Regions from separate parts of the Bacillus paramycoides genome, predicted to be linked through region 1. Evidence: riboswitches for the same ligand, from Rfam matches in the RefSeq annotation. Region 1 holds a riboswitch; each other region holds the start of a gene.
The links. A riboswitch is a leader RNA that binds a small molecule or an ion and turns the genes downstream of it on or off. The one in region 1 is predicted to bind lysine.
Positions count from the first base shown of each region.

Region 2: linked by a shared signal. The riboswitch ahead of AAG068_RS14980 (amino acid permease) and the one ahead of lysA (diaminopimelate decarboxylase) in region 1 are both predicted to bind lysine.
Region 3: linked by a shared signal. The riboswitch ahead of AAG068_RS04415 (amino acid permease) and the one ahead of lysA (diaminopimelate decarboxylase) in region 1 are both predicted to bind lysine.

Region 1 covers NZ_CP152427.1:1,369,682-1,377,859, reverse strand. The annotation lists gene sat (sulfate adenylyltransferase) at 1-229, opposite strand, end outside; gene AAG068_RS07170 (phosphoadenylyl-sulfate reductase) at 268-972, opposite strand; gene AAG068_RS07165 (YezD family protein) at 1,060-1,203, opposite strand; SAM riboswitch class I at 1,276-1,384, opposite strand; gene lysA (diaminopimelate decarboxylase) at 1,502-2,818, opposite strand; lysine riboswitch at 2,999-3,180, opposite strand; gene AAG068_RS07155 (DUF3888 domain-containing protein) at 3,270-3,665, opposite strand; gene AAG068_RS07150 (LTA synthase family protein) at 3,914-5,800, shown strand; gene pssA (CDP-diacylglycerol--serine O-phosphatidyltransferase) at 5,982-6,683, shown strand; gene AAG068_RS07140 (2-hydroxyacid dehydrogenase family protein) at 6,713-7,684, opposite strand; gene AAG068_RS07135 (YozQ family protein) at 7,830-7,997, opposite strand; gene AAG068_RS07130 (histidinol phosphate phosphatase domain-containing protein) at 8,066-8,178, opposite strand, start outside.
Region 2 covers NZ_CP152427.1:2,884,818-2,892,995, reverse strand. The annotation lists partial or broken gene AAG068_RS15005 (PhzF family phenazine biosynthesis protein) at 108-965, shown strand; gene AAG068_RS15000 (class I SAM-dependent methyltransferase) at 999-1,775, opposite strand; gene AAG068_RS14995 (DUF2716 domain-containing protein) at 1,973-2,440, shown strand; gene AAG068_RS14990 (DNA alkylation repair protein) at 2,504-3,274, opposite strand; gene AAG068_RS14985 (iron-sulfur cluster biosynthesis family protein) at 3,307-3,612, opposite strand; gene AAG068_RS14980 (amino acid permease) at 3,725-5,191, opposite strand; lysine riboswitch at 5,304-5,496, opposite strand; gene AAG068_RS14975 (GNAT family N-acetyltransferase) at 5,819-6,268, shown strand; gene AAG068_RS14970 (sulfite exporter TauE/SafE family protein) at 6,309-7,211, opposite strand; gene AAG068_RS14965 (VOC family protein) at 7,418-8,178, shown strand, end outside.
Region 3 covers NZ_CP152427.1:848,046-856,223, reverse strand. The annotation lists gene AAG068_RS04430 (ABC transporter ATP-binding protein) at 1-1,061, opposite strand, end outside; gene gapN (NADP-dependent glyceraldehyde-3-phosphate dehydrogenase) at 1,654-3,093, shown strand; gene AAG068_RS04420 (DUF3626 domain-containing protein) at 3,320-4,411, opposite strand; lysine riboswitch at 4,677-4,864, shown strand; gene AAG068_RS04415 (amino acid permease) at 5,012-6,436, shown strand; gene AAG068_RS04410 (ABC transporter permease) at 6,497-7,696, shown strand; gene AAG068_RS04405 (catalase) at 7,889-8,178, shown strand, end outside.

The sequences.
Region 1 (8,178 bases):
CTGGTAATGTAATTGGTATACTCCAAACGCTCCCATTAGCTAAACGAAGCGTTTCTACGACCGAATTATAATCTTTCTTCCCTAAAAAACCAGTAAGCGGGCTATATCCCCCTGTCGCTAATAGCTCTAAATCACTTAACGCAATGTTGTCTAGTTGAATTTCTTTTTCAATTTGTGATATGTCATATGTCTCGTCTATAAGATTTACTAATTCGTTTCTTGTACTCATTTTCTATATCCTCTCTTAGCTTTATTTTCAAATTCATCTTATTGGTAATGTAGACCACATTCAGTTTTCACTTTCCCGGCCCATCTACCATCTCTCGAATCGCCACCCTCACCTACAGGTAACGTACACTTCTCACACCCAATACTTGGATATCCAACATCATGCAGCGGGTTATACGGCAATCTATGTTTGTATACATATCGCCATACCTCTTTCCATGTCCAATGAATGAGTGGACAAACTTTAATAGATTGAAAGCGATGATCTTGATTTATAAACTTTGTATGCTTACGCGTTTCTGATTGTTCCCTCCTTAAACCCGATATCCACGCTTTTTCCGCTGCTAATGATTTTTCTAACGGTAAAATTTTTCTAATCTTACAACAAAGATTCGGATTACTTTCCCATAATTTCTCACCATGCAACTTCGCTTGTTCATCAAGCGTAAGTTCCGGTTGTTTTTCTATAATATTTAATGAAGGAAATCGCCTCCGCACTTTTTGAATTAATTCATACGTTTCTTGAAAATGAACATTTGTATCTAAAAATACAACTTTAGCAGATGGATTTACTTGGTTTATAAGATGCAGCAATACCATACCTTCCACTCCGAAGCTACATGCGTATACAATTTCACCTTCATATTCTTTATAAGCCCAACTTAAAACAGATAGCGCGCCTTTCGTTTCATCTTCTTCTGAAAATGAAACATTATTTTCTTCCCACGTTTCATAAGTCAACATGTTCTTTCCCCCTGTAAAAGCAAAAAGACGGTTTTAACCTAATCAAAATAGGTTAAAACCGCCTCTAGTTTTTCTAGTCAGCGCTTTTTACTTTAAACGTACCTTTTCACTTTTCTCTAATTGAATGACTTTTCCATCTTGCACAACAATTGTAATTGAACCATATTTCATATCAGCAAGCATCGCTTCAATTTTCTCAGATACTTCCTCAAAATGTTCCCGTACGCTCACGCGAACAGCCCCCCTTTTTATTCATAAAAAAAATCTTTCCCATTTCGAAAAGACTGTTCGGTAATATATTTTACCTTATCTTTCAAAATGGATTCCATTTTGCTGGATTTAGCACCTTGCTTTCTATAAGCAGGTTGCCGAGCTTCGTCGGGCCAGTTCCCTCCGCTTCTCTTGATAAGCTTTGTATTTGTATTTTATCACAATTCTGATTTTTTTCAATCCTAGTTTTCCGATATATTTTAATTATTTTATTTTATAAAAAAGGAATTGCCCCTCCGAACAACTCCTTTTTCCTCATTTAAACAAGTTCTTTAATACGTATGCGATCGTTCCCAATAATATTTTCATATGTTTCGCGCTCTACAACAATTTGTGATGTACCACCTTTCGCGAAGACGACAGCTGGTCTACGAATCCGATTATAATTATTCGCCATCGAGTACCCGTATGCCCCTGTACAAGAAATTGCTAGTAAATCCGCAGAGGCAACTTTCGGTAGATTAATATCCCAAATTAACATATCTCCACTCTCACAGCATTTCCCTGCAATCGAAACAACTTCCTCATTCTCATCGTTCCCTCGATTCGCTAACATCGCTTCATAACGAGCGTTATATAAAGCAGGTCTTAAATTATCAGTCATCCCACCATCCACTGATACATATTTCCGAATACCAGGAATGTCTTTCACAGATCCAACTGTATAAAGTGTCGTTCCGGCATCACCTACAATACTACGGCCTGGTTCAACCCATATTTCTGGCAAGGGATAGTTACATACTGTAAATTGCTCTCTCACTGCACTTGTTACAGCTCGCACATACGTCTCAAGAGTTAATGGCGTATCTGACTCTGTATAGCGTATTCCGAATCCTCCGCCCACATTTAGCACTTTTACTACATAGTTTGTTCGCTCTCTCACTTCTTCTAAAAATTGACGAAGAACTTCAATCGCTCGCACAAAGCCGGCCGTTTCAAATATTTGTGATCCGATATGTGAATGAATTCCTAACACGTTATAATTTGATTTTTGTAAAGCAAGCTCAATTGCTTGCATCGCTTGACCATTTGACACGCCAAATCCAAATTTTGAATCATCTTGACCTGTTGTAATATATTCATGTGTGTGCGCCTCTACCCCGGGCGTTACACGAATTAATATGTTCACAAATTTCCCATGTTGCACTGCTAAATCATGCAAAATTTCTAATTCTAAGAAGTTATCTACGACAAAACAACCAATATTCGCCTGAAGAGCCATCACAATTTCTTCATCTGTTTTGTTATTGCCGTGAAAATGAATGCGCGATGCCGGAAATCCTGCTTGTAGTGCAGTATATAATTCCCCTCCAGAAACAACATCTAATGACATATTCTCTTCACGAGCTACTCGGCACATCTCCATGCACAAGAACGCCTTGCTTGCATATGCTACTTGATAAGAGAAACCACTTTCTTTAAAAGCACGATGAAACGCGCGACACTTTCCTCGAATTGACTCTTCATCGTATACATAAAGTGGTGTTCCATATTGTTTTGCTAGCTGCGTCGTATCGCACCCTCCAATTTCTAAGTGTCCTTGCCCATTGATTCGGCTTGTGCCGTGTAAATACATTTGAATTCCTCCCTTATTTCCTCTAAAACTCATAACCCCAATCTTCTATTCATTGCAGCACGCTTTTAGATAGACAAAAAACGCGCGGAACAATGTTCACACGCGTTTCTTATTAGGAAAAATATATATTGAAAAAATAAACGAGTTGTTATCTCCTCAAAATAAGAAACCGCATCAACATCTCCAAATAGCTCTCCATAAAATAAATCTTATGACAGTACTACATTTATTCAATGCAGTCCCAATATATGAATAAGATGGTTATTCTTATATTTCGGCAATAGTCCCTTTCAACCTATGATCACAGATTCCATTAAATCTCCCATAGCTTACTCTTTCCTATCGCGGCCTCTACCTTTGAGAGTAGATGAGGTAAGTCTATTTAATTTTCAAACATCTAATTGTTGCTATTAACAATACCAAAGGACCATTTTATTTGTCAAATAATTTTTTATATTGTTTTTTTACAGTTTAGTTTTGTATCGTTTGGTAAGCGCTTTACTAAAACCTTTGTCACTTCCCATTCGCCTTCTTCGTTATTAAATGTAATCGTTACCTTCTCAAATGGTGGAGCAATTTTCCCGGCAACACGTTCATACTTCGTTACTTCAATAACTGCTTGAAATAAATATGTACCGCTATACACTTTTTTCAAACTAATAATTTTCGGGCATTGATAAGGCTTCAAGCTCCCATATTGTTTTTCAATCGCTTTATTTATTTTCGGAAATAAGACAGAATAAAGGGCATCTTCCATAAGAGGTGCATCATATTGGGCTACCGACACACTCGGTGAAGCAAAAAGTATAACACTACTACATACTATAAAATACAATAACTTTCGCATTATAACCTCCTTACACGATTCTTTCTGCGCACGACAATAATCATACATAGAAACTCCGTTTTATTGTCTCCTACTGCCCTTTTTCTACTCAATTATTATAAAAAAGCCCACAACTCTCTTTTATTTTCGTATAATGATACTCATAGTATAATAAACATAATAACAAAGGACTGTTCGTATATATAAAATGAGGCGCTAATCAAATCGACTCACAAGAACTGTCATGCTTTTTAGGAGAGGAGTATATTATGCTACAACGTCTGTTTCCAAAACTGCGATTTGCACTCGTTGCAGTCGTTTTATTATGGATAAAAACATATATTGTGTACAAGCTAGCATTTGATATTAAAATTGATAATTTCTTTGAAGAATTTATGCTTTTTATTAATCCACTAGCTGCGTTACTTTTATTTTTCGGTTTTGCTTTATTTGCATCTAAACACCGAAACCGCATTATAGTTGGAATTAGTTTTATACTATCGTTCATTTTATTTGGAAATGCAATGTTTTATGGGTTTTATAACGATTTCGTTACGTTCCCAGTATTATTTCAAACAAATAATATGGCTGATTTAGGGACGAGTATAAAAGAACTCTTTACGTATAAAACATTACTGTTATTCGCAGATGCGATAATCTTAATGTTTCTTTCGCGTAAATTCCCAGCATTTTGCGACAAGACGCCACTTTCTCGCTCTGAGAAGAGAACTTTCTTTAGCGGTGTAACAGCTCTATTAGCACTACAAATTGTTGTTTCCGTTATTTATAAACCACAAATGTTCTCACGCTCGTTTGACCGTCAAACTGTCGTGAAAAATTTAGGTTTATACACATATCATCTATTTGATATTACACTTCAATCTAAATCTTCAGCTGAACGTGTATTTGCAAGTGGGGACGGGTTCTCTGAAATTAAAAACTATACAGATTCAAAAGATAAGCAAGTTGATAAAAATTTATTTGGAGCTGCAAAAGGTAAAAATGTTATTTTAATTTCAATGGAATCTACACAAAGTTTTGTTATTAATAAAAAAATAAATGGAAAAGAAATTACCCCATTTTTAAACGAATTTATTAAAGATAGTTTTTATTTCGATAATTTCTATCATCAAACAGGACAAGGTAAAACTTCTGATGCTGAATTTATCGTTGAAAATTCACTTTATCCGTTAGATCGCGGTTCTGTATTCTTTACTCACGCAACAAATGAATATACAGCTACACCAGAACAATTAAAAAAATACGGATATTCTTCTGCTGTCTTCCATTCAAACGATAAAGCGTTTTGGAATCGTGATGTAATGTATCCTGCACTTGGATATGATCGTTACTTTAATTTGAATGATTACGTAGGCACAGAACAAATGTCTGTCGGTTGGGGATTAAAAGATAAAGAGTTCTTTGAACAATCTATTCCAAAGCTAAAATCTTTACCACAGCCGTTCTATACAAAGTTCATTACTTTAACAAACCATTTTCCATTTCTTCTAAATCCAGAAGATCAATATGTTGATGAGTTTAATTCAGAAAGTGGTGTTGTAAACCGTTACTTCCCAACGGTTCGTTATACAGATGAAGCTCTTAAACGATTTATTAAACAATTAAAAGAAGAAGGACTGTATGATAATTCCGTTATTATCATTTACGGAGATCATTACGGTATTTCTGAAAACCATAACGCAGCCATGGCCCAGTTCCTTGGCAAAGACGCTATTACACCGTTTGATTCTATGCAACTACAACGCGTCCCTCTCATTATTCACGTGCCTGGGCAAGAAGGAAAAGTCATTTCTAAAGTATCTGGTCAAATTGATATTAAACCAACGCTACTTCATTTACTTGGTATTAAAACAAATAAATCCGTTGAATTTGGAACTGACTTATTTATTAAAGAAAAAGACCCACTTATGGTAATGCGTGATGGTAGCTTCGTCTCGGAAGATTATGTGTATACAAAAAACATGTGTTATAAACGAAATACAGGTGAAGAAGCGGACATTTCATTATGTCAACCAAATATCGAAAAAGCAAAAACTGAATTGAAACTCTCCGACAAACTCATTTATGGAGATTTATTACGTTTCGACCTTAACAATCGGTATAAGACTGGAACAATGACAACGAAATTTGAATAATACAAGAAGCAACTTTATAAAAGTTGCTTCTTTTTTTACTTATTTTTCAAATCATTCTCCTATGAAATCTTTCACAAATTGGGAATTTTTTTCGTATGAAGAAGAAATTTATGGTATGATAAAATAAGTAAACTTTCATACACTAATTAAGAATTTATTACAGAAAGCAAGGGATCAGATTTTGTATAGAGCAGCTATTCCAAACTTATTTACGCTCGGAAATTTATATAGTGGATTCTTGTCAATCGGCTATGCATCTTTAGGATATTATAAATCAGCTGCTATTTTAGTACTTATCGGGATGATGTTAGATAGTCTTGATGGGCGTGTTGCTCGTTTATTACGCGTTGATTCACAAATGGGAAAAGAGCTTGACTCGCTTGCAGATGTCGTAACATTTGGTGCAGCACCTGCTGTTCTCATGTATTACACATCTTTCTCCAATTATGGAATCATCGGACTATACATAGCGGGACTATTCCCTCTTTTCGGAGCATATCGTTTAGCTCGATTTAATGTTACACCATCTTCTACTTCAATGAAATATTTCACTGGGGTACCGATTACAGCAGCGGGAGGGCTTGTTGCTTTCTTAACATTATTTTCACATACCATTCCAAAAATCGTTCTTATTACAGTATTTGTAACGTTCGCATTTTTAATGGTGAGCCGCATTCGTATCCCAAGTTTAAAAGATGTACCAATTCCACGATATAGCATCATTATTACACTATTTTTAGTTGGAATCATTATCACAATGTACCAAACAGGGTTCGGTAATTTTTCTGTTTTCTTATTCATTGCTATTCCACTATACATTTTGTATATGCTATCTCAATTTCTTAGACAAAGACCATCTAAAAGAGCAAATAAAGACAAATAAAAAACCTTCCGGTTCCGGAAGGTTTCTTTTTATTTTGTAACGAATACTTTTTGATTTACAGGTGTTACAGGCTCTTCACCGTTTAATACTGCTAAAATATTTCTTACTGCCATTTCAGCCATCGCATCACGCGTTTCGAATGTTGCATTTCCTACATGAGGAGCAAGTACTACATTCTTTAACCCTTTTAGCTCTTCTGTAATTTTCGGTTCAAATTCAAACACATCAAGAGCTGCCCCTTCAATTTCATTCGTTTTTAATGCATGAGCAAGTGCTGCTTCATGCATGATTGGTCCACGTGAAGCATTTATAATATATGCAGTTTTCTTCATCATTTTAAATTGTTCTTCATCAATCATATGGTGCAATTTCGGATTATACGCACAGTTAATTGTAATAAAGTCTGCTGTTTGTAATAATTCTTCCAATGTTACATATGTTGCTTCCAGTTCACTTTCAGCTTCAGGCTTTCGGTTTGGTCCTGTATATAAAACATTCATTCCAAACGCTTTCGCACGCTTTGCAACTGCCTTTCCGATTTCTCCAAGGCCAATAATTCCAATTGTTTTACCGTGTACTTCGCGGCCTAAGAAAAATAATGGTGCCCATCCGTTAAATCCAGTTGTACGACATAGCGTATCACCTTCAGGAATTCTACGTGCCGCTGCTAAAAGAAGTGCAAATGTTAGTTCTGCAGTAGCTTCAGTTGATACTTTCGGTGTATTCGATACTACAATTCCTTTTTCACCCGCATACGTGTAATCAATATTGTCGTAACCAGCACCATAGTTTGCAACAATCTTCAAATTAGGTGCCGCATCAATCACTTCTTTTGTCACCTTTGTAGAAAGTAGGCTTAACAATGCATCTTTGTCTTTTACACGCTCTGTTAATTCATCTAAAGAAATTAACGCCTCTTTATCGTACATTTCTACATCATGATCCTTTAATAGTTCTAATCCGATTGCTGGAATTTTCCCTGCTACTAATATTTTTGCCACTACTAACACCTCTTCTATAGAAAATAAGATCTCTCTTATCTTTCATTGTAAGAAATCCACATATAAAAACCAAGGAATTTGATTATAGTTTTGAAAATCGACACTTTTCCACAAAAAAAGAGGAGATACAAGTCTCCCCCTCTTCTTATGCTTTTTCTTGCGATTGTTTTCCAAGCTTCACATCGATCGTTCCTTCTGCAACTGTATCACTAATTTGTTCCTCAATAACGGATTGAGATGTAACATTCGTTTCAGAAGTATACGCTTGTTGCTGTGCACCTTGTACATTTTGTTTATTTTGTTGTTTCACCATTTCTTTACCCTCCTTTTTATTCTTTCTTATTTTGAACAAAAAGGTGGGTTTTCATCAAAAAATCGTGATCATTTTAAAATTGTAACTTCTCCTTCCAGCAATTTCATCGTTCTTACTCGTTTCGTAAATGTAGCTAAATGTGAAATATCATGATTGCGTAACGTCTTTATATTCTCTTCCA
Region 2 (8,178 bases), 1.5 Mb from region 1:
AAAAGTATAAAAATAATCCCTCTTATAATCTAGTAGAGATTATTTTAATAGAGCAATCAGCATTTTTATGGGGATTGCCTTCATTATATATGCGAGGAAGGTGTCTTATGAAAATACCTGTCTATGTTGCAAGTGCATTTAGTAAGGATCGTAAAGGCGGAAATAAAGCAGGAGTGGTGTTTATGGAGAATACATTGACCACTATTCAAAAAATGGAAATAGCCAAACAACTGGGCTATGCGGAAACCGCATTTATATCAGAATCTGGAATTGCTGACTATAAAATTGAGTATTTTACACCAAAAGAGGAAGTTGATTTATGTGGTCATGCTACAATTGGCTCTTTGGCGATACTGATGCATGTAAATAAACTTTTCAAGAATCGCTATACGATTGAAACGAACAGCGGTGTTCTGACTATCACCATAAAAGATGACATCATATTCATGGAACAAAACGAACCGATATTCTATGATGTTATATCTCCAAATGAGTTCATCGACTGCTTTGATAGTAAAGCTATAGACAATACATACCCAATTCAAATTGTCTCCACGGGATTAAAAGATATTTTAATTCCTATAAAAAGTGAAACACAATTACATACACTGTAACCTAATTTTGAAAAAATGAAAGAAATCAGCAAGTATTATAATGTTGTCGGAATGCATCTATATACTTTTAATGACAATCGAATAATATGCAGAAACTTTGCTCCACTATACGACATTAATGAAGAAGCAGCGACTGGAACTTCAAACGGTGCATTAGCTTGCTACCTTTATGAACAGCACTACTTACAAAAAGAAGTCTATGTATTTGAACAAGGTTATTCTTTACACTCGCCTTCCGAAATATTAGTTAAATTAGCAACCGATAGCGAGAATAAAATAGAAAAGGTTTATGTTGGCGGCAAAGGCTATTACTGTGAAACGAAGTATTTAAATATGGCAAATATTTACTAAAAATAGAAAAGAGATGGTAGATCCATCTCTTTTTCATATGCTCCATGATGAACTGCGAATCGCCTTAATCAGAAAACGATGTTGCTTCACATCAAAATATCCTTTTTGCAAGATGAGCTCATGTATACGATATAATTCCTCGTAATACCTTTCGACAGTAAAATCAGGAATTTGCCACGGAATTGCTTTTAAGTAGTAGACGATAGCGCCAATATCATAAAAACGTTGGAAAGGGAATTCTTCTTTTGCTTCTAAGATAGTAAGTCCATTTTCCTGTAGTTCATTACACGCCGCTTCAAGCGACCAACTTGCAAATTCACTATTTAGTGGTGTGCCAAACTGCTCATTAAGTTCAGCGCAATCGAGACCACCAACTTGTTGTGTAAGGAACATTCCATTAGGAGAAAGAATTCTGTTTACCTCAGAGGCAGCATATGATTCATGTTGATTTATGATTAAATTAAATTGACCATCTTGAAATGGTAAAGCAGTATCATTAATCACTTCGACGACTGTAACTCCTAAAGGCTCTAATTTCTTCCGAGCAATTGGCAAGTTTGGAGCATAACCCTCAGTCGCATAAATAGTTGGCGGGAATGGTTGTAACATAGATAAAAACTCTCCGCCGCCAGTACCCATATCGAGCATTGATTCTGCACGCTGCATAAGCTGGAAAGCAGTACTGCCGTATGACCATGATAAAGGCTCGCTCTTCATTCGGCCAGTTTCTGAAATGAAAGAAAAATCCCAGCCACTAAAGTTTGTATTTGCACTCTCTAATAAAGTTAAAAATAATGGATCACGTTTCATAATTGTATCCTCCTATTTTGTAAGTAAATGATATGATGAGAAAAGAAAAAAGGAGGACCTCTTATTAAAGGGGAACGGTTTTACGTTTCATGTTCGAATAGATTCATATACATTCGCTCCTTGTGAGAATGGTTATTTATATATTCGGGATAACCGAGTGGAAATCCTTTGAAGTTAGTAGGGAAGGTAGTTGTTTAATGGAAAACTGGATAGAGTTTACGGACAAAGAGAATGATCAAATTTGGGACAAGATATATAGTGAACTTGATTTTTCACCAAGTGTTTCTATATTTCCATCATTTATGGTGCCAAGTCCTTTTGTTAAATATGATATTTCTCATTACTTTGGGGAGTCGATAAACGATTTGGAAAGTAAAGCGTTACAAGCTTTTCAAGAAATTACAGCATCGAATGAATATATCATGGCACTGGATTGGCAACATGAGTGTTATTGGACGAATCCACATGTAGAGTTTGAAAGAGATGAGTGGATGATACCCGTATTTCCGAATGGAGATTACTACTTCTTTATTCAAAAAGACTTTAAGTGGGGCTATTTAGGCCACCCTTGGGAGGAGAGTATAACGATATTTGGAAAAGAACTTATAGAAAGCTTTGAACGAAATAAGCCGGAAATGTTTCAAAGTATTTTAAGGCAGGGATAATGTTTGAAAGAGAAAACCGCTTATACTTCATTCTTGAAGCATAAGCGGTTTTCTTTAAAATACTTAAAAAGAAAAATCTTTTGGCAAAGTACCACTTTTTATCACTGTTCTTAACCCGTGTTTTATAATCCAAGGGTTAATAGGATGCTGTTTATTACGTAATTGTTGTAACCATTGAAAAACGAGTTCTTTATCTTCTTTCGTAATATCGTTAATATGATTGGCTACTGATTTTTGGACATATTTAGAAGGGTCATTCATTAATGGTTCAAGAAGCTGTAAATTGTTCTTAAAGTCACCTTTTAGAGCTCCTATTTTTTTAGCCCAAGGAAGTCTGGGCCTTGTACCTTCTGAGACCAATCTCCTAATGTGGCTGTTTTCGTCATGAATCCACTGTTGTAATATGTGTAGTGTGTCTTCATGGTATGTTTTAAGAAAAGGCCGAATGGCATATTCAGCAGTATTCCTTTTTGTTATTTCATACATAGCGTTAAATGAGGATTCAAAATCGTTAAGCCCATATTTTTCAACGTATTTTGCAATAGGCATGTACATATATCCGTTTGTAAATGTACCTACTTCTGTTGTGTTTTCTGGTCCCAATGTTTTCAGTAAAATATGTATTGCTGCATTAAAATCTTTTTGTAATGCAGTATGTAATTCATCTGCTATTACTTCTATACGCTGCTTTAACTCTAAATTTTCAACTTTACATGTTATGGAAGATACAAAGGTGCTTTTAGAGAAAGAAGGATCGTGTTTACAAATAGAATCAGCTATACTTTCTGCTAATTCTTCATTAAATAAAAATTTTAACGGAACATATTTACCCATGTTTTCACCTCAATGATCAGCTAAAACAATTTTTATTTTTTAATCGACAACCCATAAACCAAAGTCTCACTCGGAGTCGTAATACTAAAACCAGTCGTCTTATAATCAAGTTTCACCGTATCGCCAGTGTAGTCTTTCGTAAATGAATCCATTTGTACGGTAAAATTAGCATCTTCATATACAACGTCATCTGCATTATATGTATCCAAAATTAAATCAACATCAACGAAAATACTACAAGAATTTGTCATTGTTCCTCTAATGCGAATGATCTTTTTGTCTTCACGTTCTAATCTATGTATAGCTGCTTTTGCTTCATCAGTAATGCGAATGTTCATCGTATCCCAACCTTTATGTATATTTCCTTTATTATTGCAAAAACAGGAGAAATAGGGAAGGGAGAAGCATTGGAATAAAAAACGAGCAAACAATTTGTTTGCTCGCTCTACTTTATTTCAATTCACATTTATCAAGTGGAATCACTTTCGTTTTCTTCGTAAATTTATATCCTAACCATAGTACTAAGAAGAGTGGTAAACCGATGTAAGAAACGAGTACGCCGTTCCAGTCGATTGATTCACCCATAAATGCGCCGTAGTTTTGTCCTAAAATTACGATGACGCAAAGTGTAAATGCGAAGATTGGACCAAATGGGAACCATTTTGCTCTATATGGTAAGTCTTTTAAATCTTTGCCTTGTGCGATATATGCTTTACGGAAACGGTAATGACTAATTGCGATTCCAACCCATGCTATAAAGCCAGACATTCCAGATGCGTTTAATAACCAAATGTATACAACACCGTCACCGAATAAAGAAGCAATGAAAGCGATACTACCGACAATTGACGTTACGATTAACGCGTTAACAGGTACACCGCGGCTATCTAATTTGCCTAAGAATTTTGGTGCTTTACCTTGGCGAGCTAAATCCCAAAGCATACGAGTTGATGCATACATACCAGAGTTACCAGCAGATAGTACTGCCGTTAAAATAACAGCGTTCATAACAGAAGCAGCAAAGGCAACGCCCGCTTTTTCAAAAATAAGTGTAAATGGACTTACTGTAACATCGCTTGCAGCAAGGCTTTCAGTCGTATAAGGAATTAATAAACCGATAACGAGAATCGCAAGGATATAGAATAAAAGAATACGCCAAAAGATGGAACGAATTGCTTTTGGAATATTACGCTCTGGATCAGAAGTTTCACCAGCAGCAACTCCTAACAATTCAGTACCTTGGAAGGAGAAACCAGCTGCCATAAACACACCGATAATTGCCATGATGCCGCCGTTAAATGGAGCATCTGCAACAGTGAAGTTTTTGAAGCCAACAGTTTCACCGCCCATAATTCCAAAAATCATCATGAAGCCGATAATTAAAAAGATAATAATAGTAACGACTTTAATAAGTGCGAACCAATATTCAGATTCACCAAACCCTTTAACAGATAAATAGTTTAAAAGGAAAATAATAGCTAAACATAATCCACTCCAAATAAGAGAAGGGGTATCTGGGAACCAAAATTTCATAATTAATGTTACAGCTGCGAGTTCTGCAGCAATTGTAATGGCCCAGTTATACCAATAGTTCCAGCCAAGTGCAAAGCCAAGGGATGGATCAACAAATTTTGTTGCGTATGTGCTAAAAGATCCGGTAACAGGCATGTAAGCTGCGAGTTCAGCTAAGCTTGTCATTAAAAAGTAAACCATAATCCCAATTGCGGCGTATGCAATTAATGCGCCACCAGGCCCAGCTGAATGGATGACACCACCGCTGGCAAGAAATAATCCGGTACCAATTGTACCGCCGAGAGAAATCATCGTAAGGTGCCTAGATTTTAGACCGCGTCTTAATTCACCTTTTTCTTTTGTAGTTTGCGTTTTAGAGGTAGCTTGATTCGTTGCGCTATTCATGTTCAACACTCCTTTTCTTGTAAGATAGGAAGGAGCGGGGGAGAAAAATACAAAAAACCGCCAAAGGAATTTGGCGGAACGTTTCACAAATAACCACCCCATCATACCCTTCCGTTAAGATAGCACCCCACGTTTACACGGTAATTTTGTAAACGTGACAGTTCTGTTCCTTTCGGTGACAGCCCCAGCTCATATTTCCAGAGAAGAAATATAAACTTCGGCAACTTTTCCTTTCAAACGGAGTCTTAGACATTCTCTGTATCTCGTCCGTTTTACTCTTAAAAGTCGCAACCTCTACCTCATCGGATTGATGAGGATTTATATATTGCTAAGATTTTTAATATATGGCAATTGTAATGAGTTTCTGAATATATTGCAAGATATTTTGTAGGAAAAAATCAAAAAAGATCGGTTATTGTATAGGAAACGCTTGCAAAACTCCACCCGAACCTACTATTATGTAACAATAAGCAAAGAAAAAATTGTTATACAAATGTTTCGCAAAAAATATTGAAAAACCCTTCAAAAATTAAAAGAAAATTCAGAAAATATAATTCGACATTTATAATAAGGTCATATTTTTTGATATAATTAGAGAAACGTTGAATCAAAAAAGGGGAAATCAATATGAAATTAGAAACAGAAAGGCTCTATATAGTGCCGTGTACAGAAGAGAGTATTCACGTTGCTTACGAGCAAGGATATAATAGTGGCTCACATATTGTAGGGCATGTAGAAAATGTAAAACAAAATAAGGATTTATTACCTTGGGGCGCGTGGTATGTCATTCGAAAAGAAGATGATATCGTTCTAGGAGATATAGGGTTTAAAGGGAAACCAAATGAGGAACATATAGTAGAAGTTGGTTACGGATTTATTGAGAAATATTGGAATAAAGGGTATGCGACAGAAGCTGTACGGGAACTAATAGATTGGGCTTTTCAGACAGGAGAGGTAGAAATGATTATTGCGGAGACACTTCTTGAAAATGAAAGCTCGATTCGTGTATTAGAGAAATTACATATGAAGAGAACTGGCACTACAGAAACGATGATGAATTGGAAAATAGAAAAATAAAAAATACCGCTCGAAGTATATCGGGCGGTATTTTTTATCGTTATGGTAGCATTTGTTTTTGATCATTCGGATATCCCGCTGTCGGTGCGTTAGAACGATTGGAATGATTGCGAACAGCAATGAAAATAGAAATAATAACGACAAGACCAATTGCCACGTAAGAAAGTGAAATAATAGTTGGATCCACTTTAAATGTAGTAAGCAGTGTACGAATGTTTGTGAAGATTATAAGGCCACCAACTAATACGCCAAGTAAATGAGAAGGAACGATGCGCACTAGCCATGCAGCAATTGGAGCTGCGACAATACCACCAAGCATTAACGCAAATACCCAAACCCAGCTTACTTGTTCCCAGCCAAGTGAGATGAAGAAGCCAATTGTTGCAGCTAATGAAACAGGAAATTCACTCGTATCTACAGATCCAATAACTTTTCTCGCTTCATTTCCTCTTGCTAGAAGAACAGGTGTCGTAATCGGTCCCCAGCCACCGCCACCAGTTGAATCAACGAATCCAGCGAATAAGCCAAGCGGCACAAGTTGTTTAGCTGACATACGTTTATTTGAAGTAACAATCTGTTTTTGAATAATGAATCGTAATAAAATATAAACTCCTAAAGTAAATAAAAATAAGGAAATGTACGGTTTAATGATATCGCCAGGTAAATTACTTAAAAAACATGCCCCAACAAATGCACCAATTGCTCCTGGTAATGTAAGCCTGGAAACGGTGTATTTATCAACGTTCCCAAATTTGAGGTGAGATGCACCAGAAGCGGCGGTTGTAACAACTTCAGCTAAATGAACAGATGCGGAAGCTACAGCCGGTGCGATACCAAACATTAGTAAAAGTGAGGTAGAAGTTACCCCGTACGCCATTCCAAGCGCTCCATCGATTAATTGAGCGAAAAATCCAATAATAGCAAAGACAATTAATTTCTGCATAAAAAATCCCCCTGTAATAGTAAATGAAAAAGGCACTTTTCCCGTGTGAGAAAAGTGCCTTTGGTTTTTCCAATCAGCAATATTGAAATTTGTTTCATTATAATACATATTAATCGTATAAATCAACTAGGTTTTAAAGTTTTTTGAATTGAACGAAATAAAAATAAAATATACAATAAAAGGATGGAGAGAAAGGGGAGAAAGACATGTTACGATTTGATCATCTCGTACACGCAGTACATGGTACACCGGAGGAAGCAGCAAAACAAATGCAGGCGCATGGATTCCATACTGCAATAGGTGGAGAGCATACTACTTGGGGCACTTGGAATAGTTTAAGTTATTTTGATTTATCATATATAGAATTTTTAGCAGTACAGCATGAAGATAAAGCGAAGAAAGCAGACAATCCATTAGTACAAGAAACAGTAGTGAAATTACAAGCTGGAGAAGGCATGCTGCAAATTGCAATTCGAACAGATACCATTGAAGAACTAGCAGTTAAGTTTAGTAAGCACGGTTTACATACGATAGGACCATTTGAAGGAAAACGTATGAGGGAAGATGGCCGCCTTTTAGAATGGAAAATGTTATTTGTAAAGCAAGAAGAGAACGGACCGAAATTACCTTTCTTTATACAGTGGAATGAAACGGACGAAGAAAGAAGAAACGATTTACGTAACATCGGGACGATCACTGAACATAAAAACAAAGTACAACAAATTGAAACGATTCATTACGCAGTGAAAAATGTTCGAGAAACAGTACGGAAATGGAAAGCAGTCATGGAGCTAACTGCAAGCCCAGTCATGAAAAATGAAGAATGGAATGCGGAGTGTCAAAGTGTATTGTTTGGTGACATTCATGTGCAGTTTTGTGAACCGGTTGGAGAAGGTCTAGTGCAAGAATACAAAAAAAATCATGGCGAATATCCATTTGCAGTGGAGTTTAAAAGTGAAAATAAACG
Region 3 (8,178 bases), 520 kb from region 1:
AAATTTGTTTCAGTTGATGAAGGATATGAAAAGGTAACATCATCAAACTGAATATAATCCGGCTCTTGTACAAACTTTGGATTTTTCGGATCCTTTACATCTGGTTCATACGCTAACGTTTCATTTACACGGTCTAACGAAGCGTTTCCTCTTTGCATAACATTAATTAATTCGCCAATTGCAAACATCGGCCAAATCATCATCCCTAAATACACGTTAAATGAAACGAGTTCACCAAGTGTCACCTTTGATTGAAATACAAGATATGCGCCGTACACTAAACCAATTAAATAACTAAGGCCAACAAGCATTTTCACAGTTGGCTGGAATAGTGCATCAATTCTAGCTACCTTCATATTTTTTTCGTAGACGTCATCTCCTAAATGATGAAATCTCTCTTGATCTGCATTTTCTTGTACGTATGCACGAATCACACGTACACCAGCGATTGACTCAAGCACTTTATCGTTCATATCACCGAATGCATCTTGCGCAACTGTAAATCTTTCATGCAATTTCTTTCCATATATATTCATTGCATACGCCATAATCGGAAGCGGTATAAGTGCCGCAAATGTAAGCTCCCAACTAATTGTAAATCCCATCATAAAGACAATCGTAAGCATATATAAACTCGAATCCACGAGCGTTAATATACCGAAACCAGCTGTCATAGCGATTGCTTTTAAATCATTTGTCGCTCTCGCCATTAAATCACCAGTACGATTTTTTTGATAAAACGTCGGTGTCATTTTAAGTAAATGCCCCATAAATTTAGAGCGCATCGTCTTCTCCAGTACGAATGCTCCTCCAAACAACTGATGTTGCCAAACGAAAGTAAGACCATATCCAACGATCGTAACTCCTATTAAAATAAGAATAGACTGTATAATAGCTTCGTTCGATAACGTTCCTGTTTTTATATTATCTATCGTAACCCCTAACACTTTCGGGGGAATGACTTCAACTATATTTACAATTAAAAGAGCTCCAATGGCGATACTATATCTCTTCCAATGCTCTTTAAAAAACCATTTTAACTTTAGTAATACTGATAACAATGTAACCTCTCCCTTCTCGTTCTCGTTTCCCTCATATTTCTTTATCCGCTATCCAGACCCATCACATTTACATTTCGTAACCCATACAATCTCATCACATTTTTCCACCTTCCAATTTTTTTCGTAGTCGTAGAAAGGAAAACAAACAAAAAAAAGCATACCGCCGCTTGACGATATGCACAGAAATGCATAAAAGCGTACGTTACGATATACGCAACGTACGCTTTTTATAAGACAAAGATGCCCTATATATCCGTACGGGTTGCGTAATGATATGAATGTTTTCTGCCATTTAACAGAGCTAAGCCCATTACATTTACGATTACAATCATTACGCACACCCCCTTCATTTATTTTCCATTTATAATCTTACAACTTTATTGAGTATTCTGTCAATTATTTTTTTACAGACCGCATGAAAATATAAGCTACATCATTTTGAAATAAGGGAATGTTCTGTAAGAAAGGGCATACAAAATAAAAAAAGAATAAGAAATCGTTTTCACAAACATTTCATTTGAAAAATGTTATCAAACACCCTACAATCACCTTATACTCACTCTTACAAGTTGCTATTTTAGGAGGACTAATCATGACAACTAGCAATACGTACAAATTTTATTTAAATGGAGAATGGAGAGAAAGCTCTTCAGGAGAAACAATCGAAATTCCATCTCCATACTTACACGAAGTAATTGGACAAGTACAAGCAATTACTCGCGGAGAAGTAGATGAAGCAATTGCATCTGCAAAAGAAGCTCAAAAATCATGGGCAGAAGCTTCTCTACAAGATCGCGCAAAATATTTATATAAATGGGCTGATGAGCTTGTAAATATGCAAGATGAAATTGCCGATATCATTATGAAAGAAGTCGGTAAAGGATATAAAGATGCGAAGAAAGAAGTTGTTCGTACAGCTGACTTCATTCGTTACACGATCGAAGAAGCTTTACATATGCACGGAGAAAGCATGATGGGCGATAGCTTCCCGGGCGGTACAAAATCTAAACTTGCGATCATCCAACGCGCACCACTTGGTGTTGTATTAGCAATCGCACCGTTTAATTACCCAGTAAACTTATCTGCTGCAAAACTTGCACCAGCATTAATTATGGGTAACGCTGTTATTTTCAAACCAGCAACTCAAGGCGCAATTAGTGGTATTAAAATGGTTGAAGCACTTCATAAAGCTGGCCTTCCAAAAGGACTTGTAAACGTAGCGACAGGACGCGGTTCTGTAATTGGTGACTACTTAGTAGAACATGAAGGTATCAATATGGTATCGTTCACAGGTGGTACAAACACAGGTAAACATTTAGCGAAAAAAGCTTCAATGATTCCACTTGTATTAGAACTTGGTGGTAAAGACCCTGGTATCGTTCGTGAAGATGCTGACTTACAAGATGCTGCAAACCATATCGTAAGCGGTGCATTCTCTTACTCTGGTCAACGTTGTACAGCTATTAAACGTGTACTTGTACACGAAAACGTAGCAGACGAGCTTGTTGACTTATTAAAAGCGCAAGTAGCGGAACTATCAGTTGGATCTCCAGAGCAAGACAGCACAATCGTTCCATTAATCGACGACAAGTCTGCTGACTTCGTTCAAGGTTTAGTTGACGACGCTGTTGAAAAAGGTGCTACGATCGTTATCGGTAACAAACGTGAGCGTAACTTAATTTACCCAACATTAATCGACCACGTAACAGAAGAAATGAAAGTTGCTTGGGAAGAGCCATTCGGTCCAATCCTTCCAATCATCCGCGTTTCTTCAGATGAGCAAGCAATTGAAATTGCTAACAAATCAGAGTTCGGCTTACAAGCAAGTGTCTTCACAAAAGACATTAACAAAGCATTTGCAATTGCTAACAAAATCGAAACTGGTTCTGTTCAAATTAACGGACGCACAGAGCGCGGCCCTGACCACTTCCCATTCATCGGTGTAAAAGGTTCAGGTATGGGCGCACAAGGTATTCGTAAGAGCCTTGAGTCTATGACACGTGAAAAAGTAACCGTATTAAACTTAGTTTAATCTTATATGTAGAAGCTGATCTAGTTTTAGATCAGCTTCTTTTTATCCCACTTTAATGGGCAGTAAGACCCCCACCTCAAAATTCAGCGAAAGCAAAGAATTTAAGTGGGGGTCGGGCTGCCCATTAAAGTCCGATTGGTGAGGGCTGATAATCAGTGGGGATGAAGAATCCCCCCACTGATTAAAGTTTCACTTTATATACATGCTTCCCAAGACAATAGCGTGTTTATTTCAAATTCTGGTTTGGTTTTCCAAATCGAACTAAAACATGCCATAATAATTTTAATTCCTGAAGCACTTCTTCATACGTTCCGCGATCACTCCAGGATAGTGGATTCCTTTTCAAATCCACTACAGCAGAGCCAATTATATGTGCATCGATACAATTATTTCGTGCAATGCGTCTTGCCAGAGATGGCATTTTTGAACCTCTAAAATCTATCGGAACTTCATCCACCGGAAGTACAAAACCCATGTGCCAATACAAATCAATAGAATACTTCAGACAAATTTCTTCTAAAGTTCTACCTACATTCGTACCCTTAAATGAAGGATCTACAACAAGTGCTTCCACATCTTCTTTAAGAGAAATATCTCCATGAATCTGTGCTTCAATATAATGATTAAGATTACGAGCTGACTCTTTGTTTACGAAATCTATAAACGGCCTTTCCAAGTTAGCCAGTAAATGATGAATGAGTCTTGTTGGAGTCAAATTCCCTTCACCAATTGCAAAATCTCTTACGAATGTCTCTTCCAAAAGAGCAGCTAAAATCATATCAAACTCTTCATAAGTACCCTTTTCTTTTGGATCTTGATGTGAATCTAAATACGTATATGTAGAGCGATAAGAAACTTTTGGAGATAAGAGAAAATAACATGATCCAAAACGCGGGGCAGGCCCATCTGGATGTAACATTACATTTAGTGCTCCATATTTAGGCCGTTCATTATTCGTTACCCCTTCCAATTGATATGCACCTCCAAATATTCTCTTTTCCCAAAGGTCACGCTCACCACCCGGATAAGCAGATACACTCCCATTAGATAGCAATGTTTCAAACTGACTTTTATATATGCCTTGCTCAAACAGTGCTTCAGCAATATTTTTCATATTCGAATCTAATCTGTCTGGATGAAAGTGTAAAGCAATCCTCGCGTTTGATTTTAAATGAACGACAGCTTCTTCAAACATTTCATCTGTAATATTAGACATGTTCAGTATATGGTTAATTGTTGCTTTAGCCTCACGTTTTTCGTTCTCTGCATATTTTGAAATGTACTCTAAAGCAAATAATTGAGATCTTGATAATTCCATAATCAAACCTCTCCTTTCATTCTTGTGAAACAAAGCCTGTTTAAAAAATTGATGCTTCGGATTAAAATTTTCAGACAAAATCATTTGTGCTTCACTCTGTCGCTATTTCTTCTGCACAACGAATAAACGCTACAGCCCTTCCTAACTCCTTTTTAATCACAAACTCTTCTCTATAATCTGATTATTACTATATCCATTGACGTATAAAAATTCATTTGTTACTCTTAAAGACGTTAATTTAATATTTAAATCCTCATTCGTATCTCGGTGAGGTAGAGGTTGCAATCATTAAGAGTATCATTTCAGGAGATGTAGTGGCATTGATGAAGGAATGAGAAAGGAATGATTGCCGAAGTAAGCCCGTGTCCACCATGCACGCTTGCTGGGTCTGCATTTAATAAGTGCAGAACTGTCACAAACGAAACGTTTCGTTTGTGGAGAGCTATCGAGAGGTATGTCGTGGGTTTCTTATAAGATAGAAAGCATGTAGCGGCAAATTACGTGCTTTTTTTGTTTTGTTTGGAACTTCTCTTCCTGACTCAGGAAGACATACATATCTCCTCGCTTGATTTGGTTATACTAACTTTGGAGGTATTTTCTATGCAACAAAAAAAATGGGGCTTTTGGGTACTCACAGCTTTCGTTGTCGGTAACATGGTTGGCGCTGGTATTTTCATGGTGCCAAGTACGTTGGCACAAACAGCAAGCCCTCTCGGTGTCACTTTAGCTTGGTTAACAACAGGGTTTGGTGTTTTAATGCTAGCTCTTGTTTTCGGTAATTTAGCAATTCGTCGTCCTGATTTAACGACAGGACCACAAAGTCATGCATATGCTTTATTCTCATCACCAAAAAAGAAAAAAATGGCTGGTTTCAGTATGGTATGGGGATATTGGGTTGCAAACTGGGCAAGTAACGTTGCCATCATTACATCATTTGCGGGATATTTATCACTCTTCTTCCCAATTATGAAAGATACACGACTACTATTTTCAATCGGTTCTTTTAACGTAGAAGTCGGAAAACTAATTACATTTACGATTTGTTCCATCTTACTTTGGGGAACTCATATTATATTAACGAACGGTGTAAGCGGAGCTGGAAAGCTAAACTTCTTAGCAACAACAACGAAAGTAACTGGATTCCTTTTATTCATCGTCGTTACGTTATTTGCATTCGAAGCTTCTAAGTTTGGACAATGGTACACACCGATGATCGATAAATCAGGTGTATCACACGGCCTACTTTCACAAGTGAACTTAGCTGCTCTTACAACGCTTTGGGCATTTATCGGAATTGAATCAGCGGTTCTTCTATCAAACCGTGCTGTTTCTCCAAAAACGGTAAAACGTGCAACAGTTGCAGGCTTACTTATTACCGTTGCGATTTACTTAGGAATTACAATTTTAACAATGGGTGTACTTCATGTTGATATATTACAAGCTTCTGAACGTCCATTAGCAGATGCACTAAATGCTGCAATGGGGCATGGCGGCGGGAAACTGATGGCATTACTTGCTCTTACTTCCCTATTCGGTTCCATCTTAGGCTGGATTTTATTAAGCTCAGAAGTACCATATCAAGCAGCAAAAGAAGGTTTCTTCCCTTCCTTCTTCACGAAAACAAATAAAAAAGGAAGTCCAATTTATTCATTACGATTAACAAACATTATGTCGCAAGTGTTCTTATTCTCAACATTATCAGGAACAATTGCGGAAGCTTATACATTTGTTATTACCGTATCAACATTGGCCTACCTCATTCCATATCTCGTTTCACCAATCTTCCAGTTAAAACTAGTCGCTACTGGTGAAACGTATAAAAATGAAATGCGGGCAAGAATTACAGATGGTATAGTCGCAGTGATCGCACTTTGCTACGCACTATGGGTTATTAAAACGGGCGCAGCCGATATAAAAACATTCCTTCTCGGAATTGGTTTATTCGTAATCGGCTTTGCCTTCTATCCATTAATGAATCGTGATCAGAAAAAAAATAACGAAAAGAAAGACGGGCAAGTTGCATAACGCAATTTGCTCGTTTTTTCTTTTGTAAAACATATATAATAGAACAAAGAGGTGAAAAACATGTCAATCGAATCGCTATGGAGCAGTCGCTTCCAACAACATATGCAAAATATCATTACATACTTTGCACGTATGATTAACGGTTTACTATATAGCTTTATCTTTATTTCATGCGTTGGCGCATACTACTATGCTCAGTTTTTAAAAGCATCTCCTTCCAAAGGAATATCTTTACTACTTATCACGATTGTACTTACATTCATTATAACGAGATGCCCGATCCGTACATTCATTCAAAAACCTGATGCTGTCTATTTACTCGCATTAGAAGAGAAACTAACATCTTATTTTAAAAAATCTCTTCTATATAATTACATCATGCAGCTTTTCCCATTATTGTTCATGTTCCTTATTCTCGTTCCACTTGCCATGCAATCATTACAAGTAACAGTACCTTTCTTATGTACAATCTTTATCGTTTTAATGATTACGAAAGCTTGGAACATATACATACATTGGATGTGGCGTGATAATCATGAAAAAAGCATATGGTTCATTATTCGTATTACTTGTAACGCACTCATTATTTACATGTTGTTTTACTCGGCACATGTTCTCATATTAGGCGGATTGCTCTTACTACTTGCTTTCCTGCTTCTATATACGAAAAAGCAACCTACAAAACGAATTCCGTGGGATTACATAATTGAACAAGAAGAAAAAATGAACGTTCGTTTTTATCAATTTGCTAGCATTTTCACCGATGTTCCGCAACTGAATAAGCAAGTAAGTAAACGAAAATGGCTTACAAATTGGATTGAACCTTTATTACATAAAAAGCAAGCAACTTTCTTCTATTTACATACACTCGCATTTTTACGTGGGAATGATTATTTCGGTATATATATCCGCTTAGGATTAATTGGTGCCTTCGCCTTATATTTTATACCAAACATATACGCAAAAGGCGCTATCGCATATATCGTCCTATATATGATTTCTATGCAGCTCCGTTCTCTGTGGAAATATTTTTCGGGAAATATTATTGTAGCATTATATCCAATTGATACTGAGAAACGAATGAATCAATTTCTTCAATTAATCTTTATATTGCTAAGCATTCAACTCATTGTATTTTCAATTGTTATACTCATTGCTACAGTTCAATTTTTACATAGCCTTATCATTATGACTGTCGGGTTACTCTGGATCAAATTTATTATTGTACCAAAAACGAAGCAACGCGTTTCCTCGTTTTAACGAAAAGAATTATCTTAAAAGGCAAGGAGAAAATAAAATACCTCCTTGCCTTTTTTATTTTCCTTCCTTAAATAAGAATCACCGGCACAACCGATGTTTTATGATTTTCACATACAAAAATGATAATACATGTTTACGTCCTAATAAAAAGGGTATCTATTAAATTAACAGCGTAAAGGAGGGGCCTATATTGTGAATAAAAAAATGGAGCAATTGGAACACCACGTTACGGATAATCAACGCAAACATGCTTTAACAACAAACCAAGGAGTAAAAATAGCCGAGGATGAATTCTCTTTAAAGATGGGCTTAAGAGGCCCTACCTTAATGGAGGATTTCCACTTTCGCGAGAAAATGACCCACTTTGATCATGAACGAATTCCTGAAAGAATTGTTCATGCACGCGGAGTTGGAGCACATGGTCATTTTCAGCTTTATGAATCTTTAGAAGCATATACAAAAGCAGATTTCCTTACTAATCC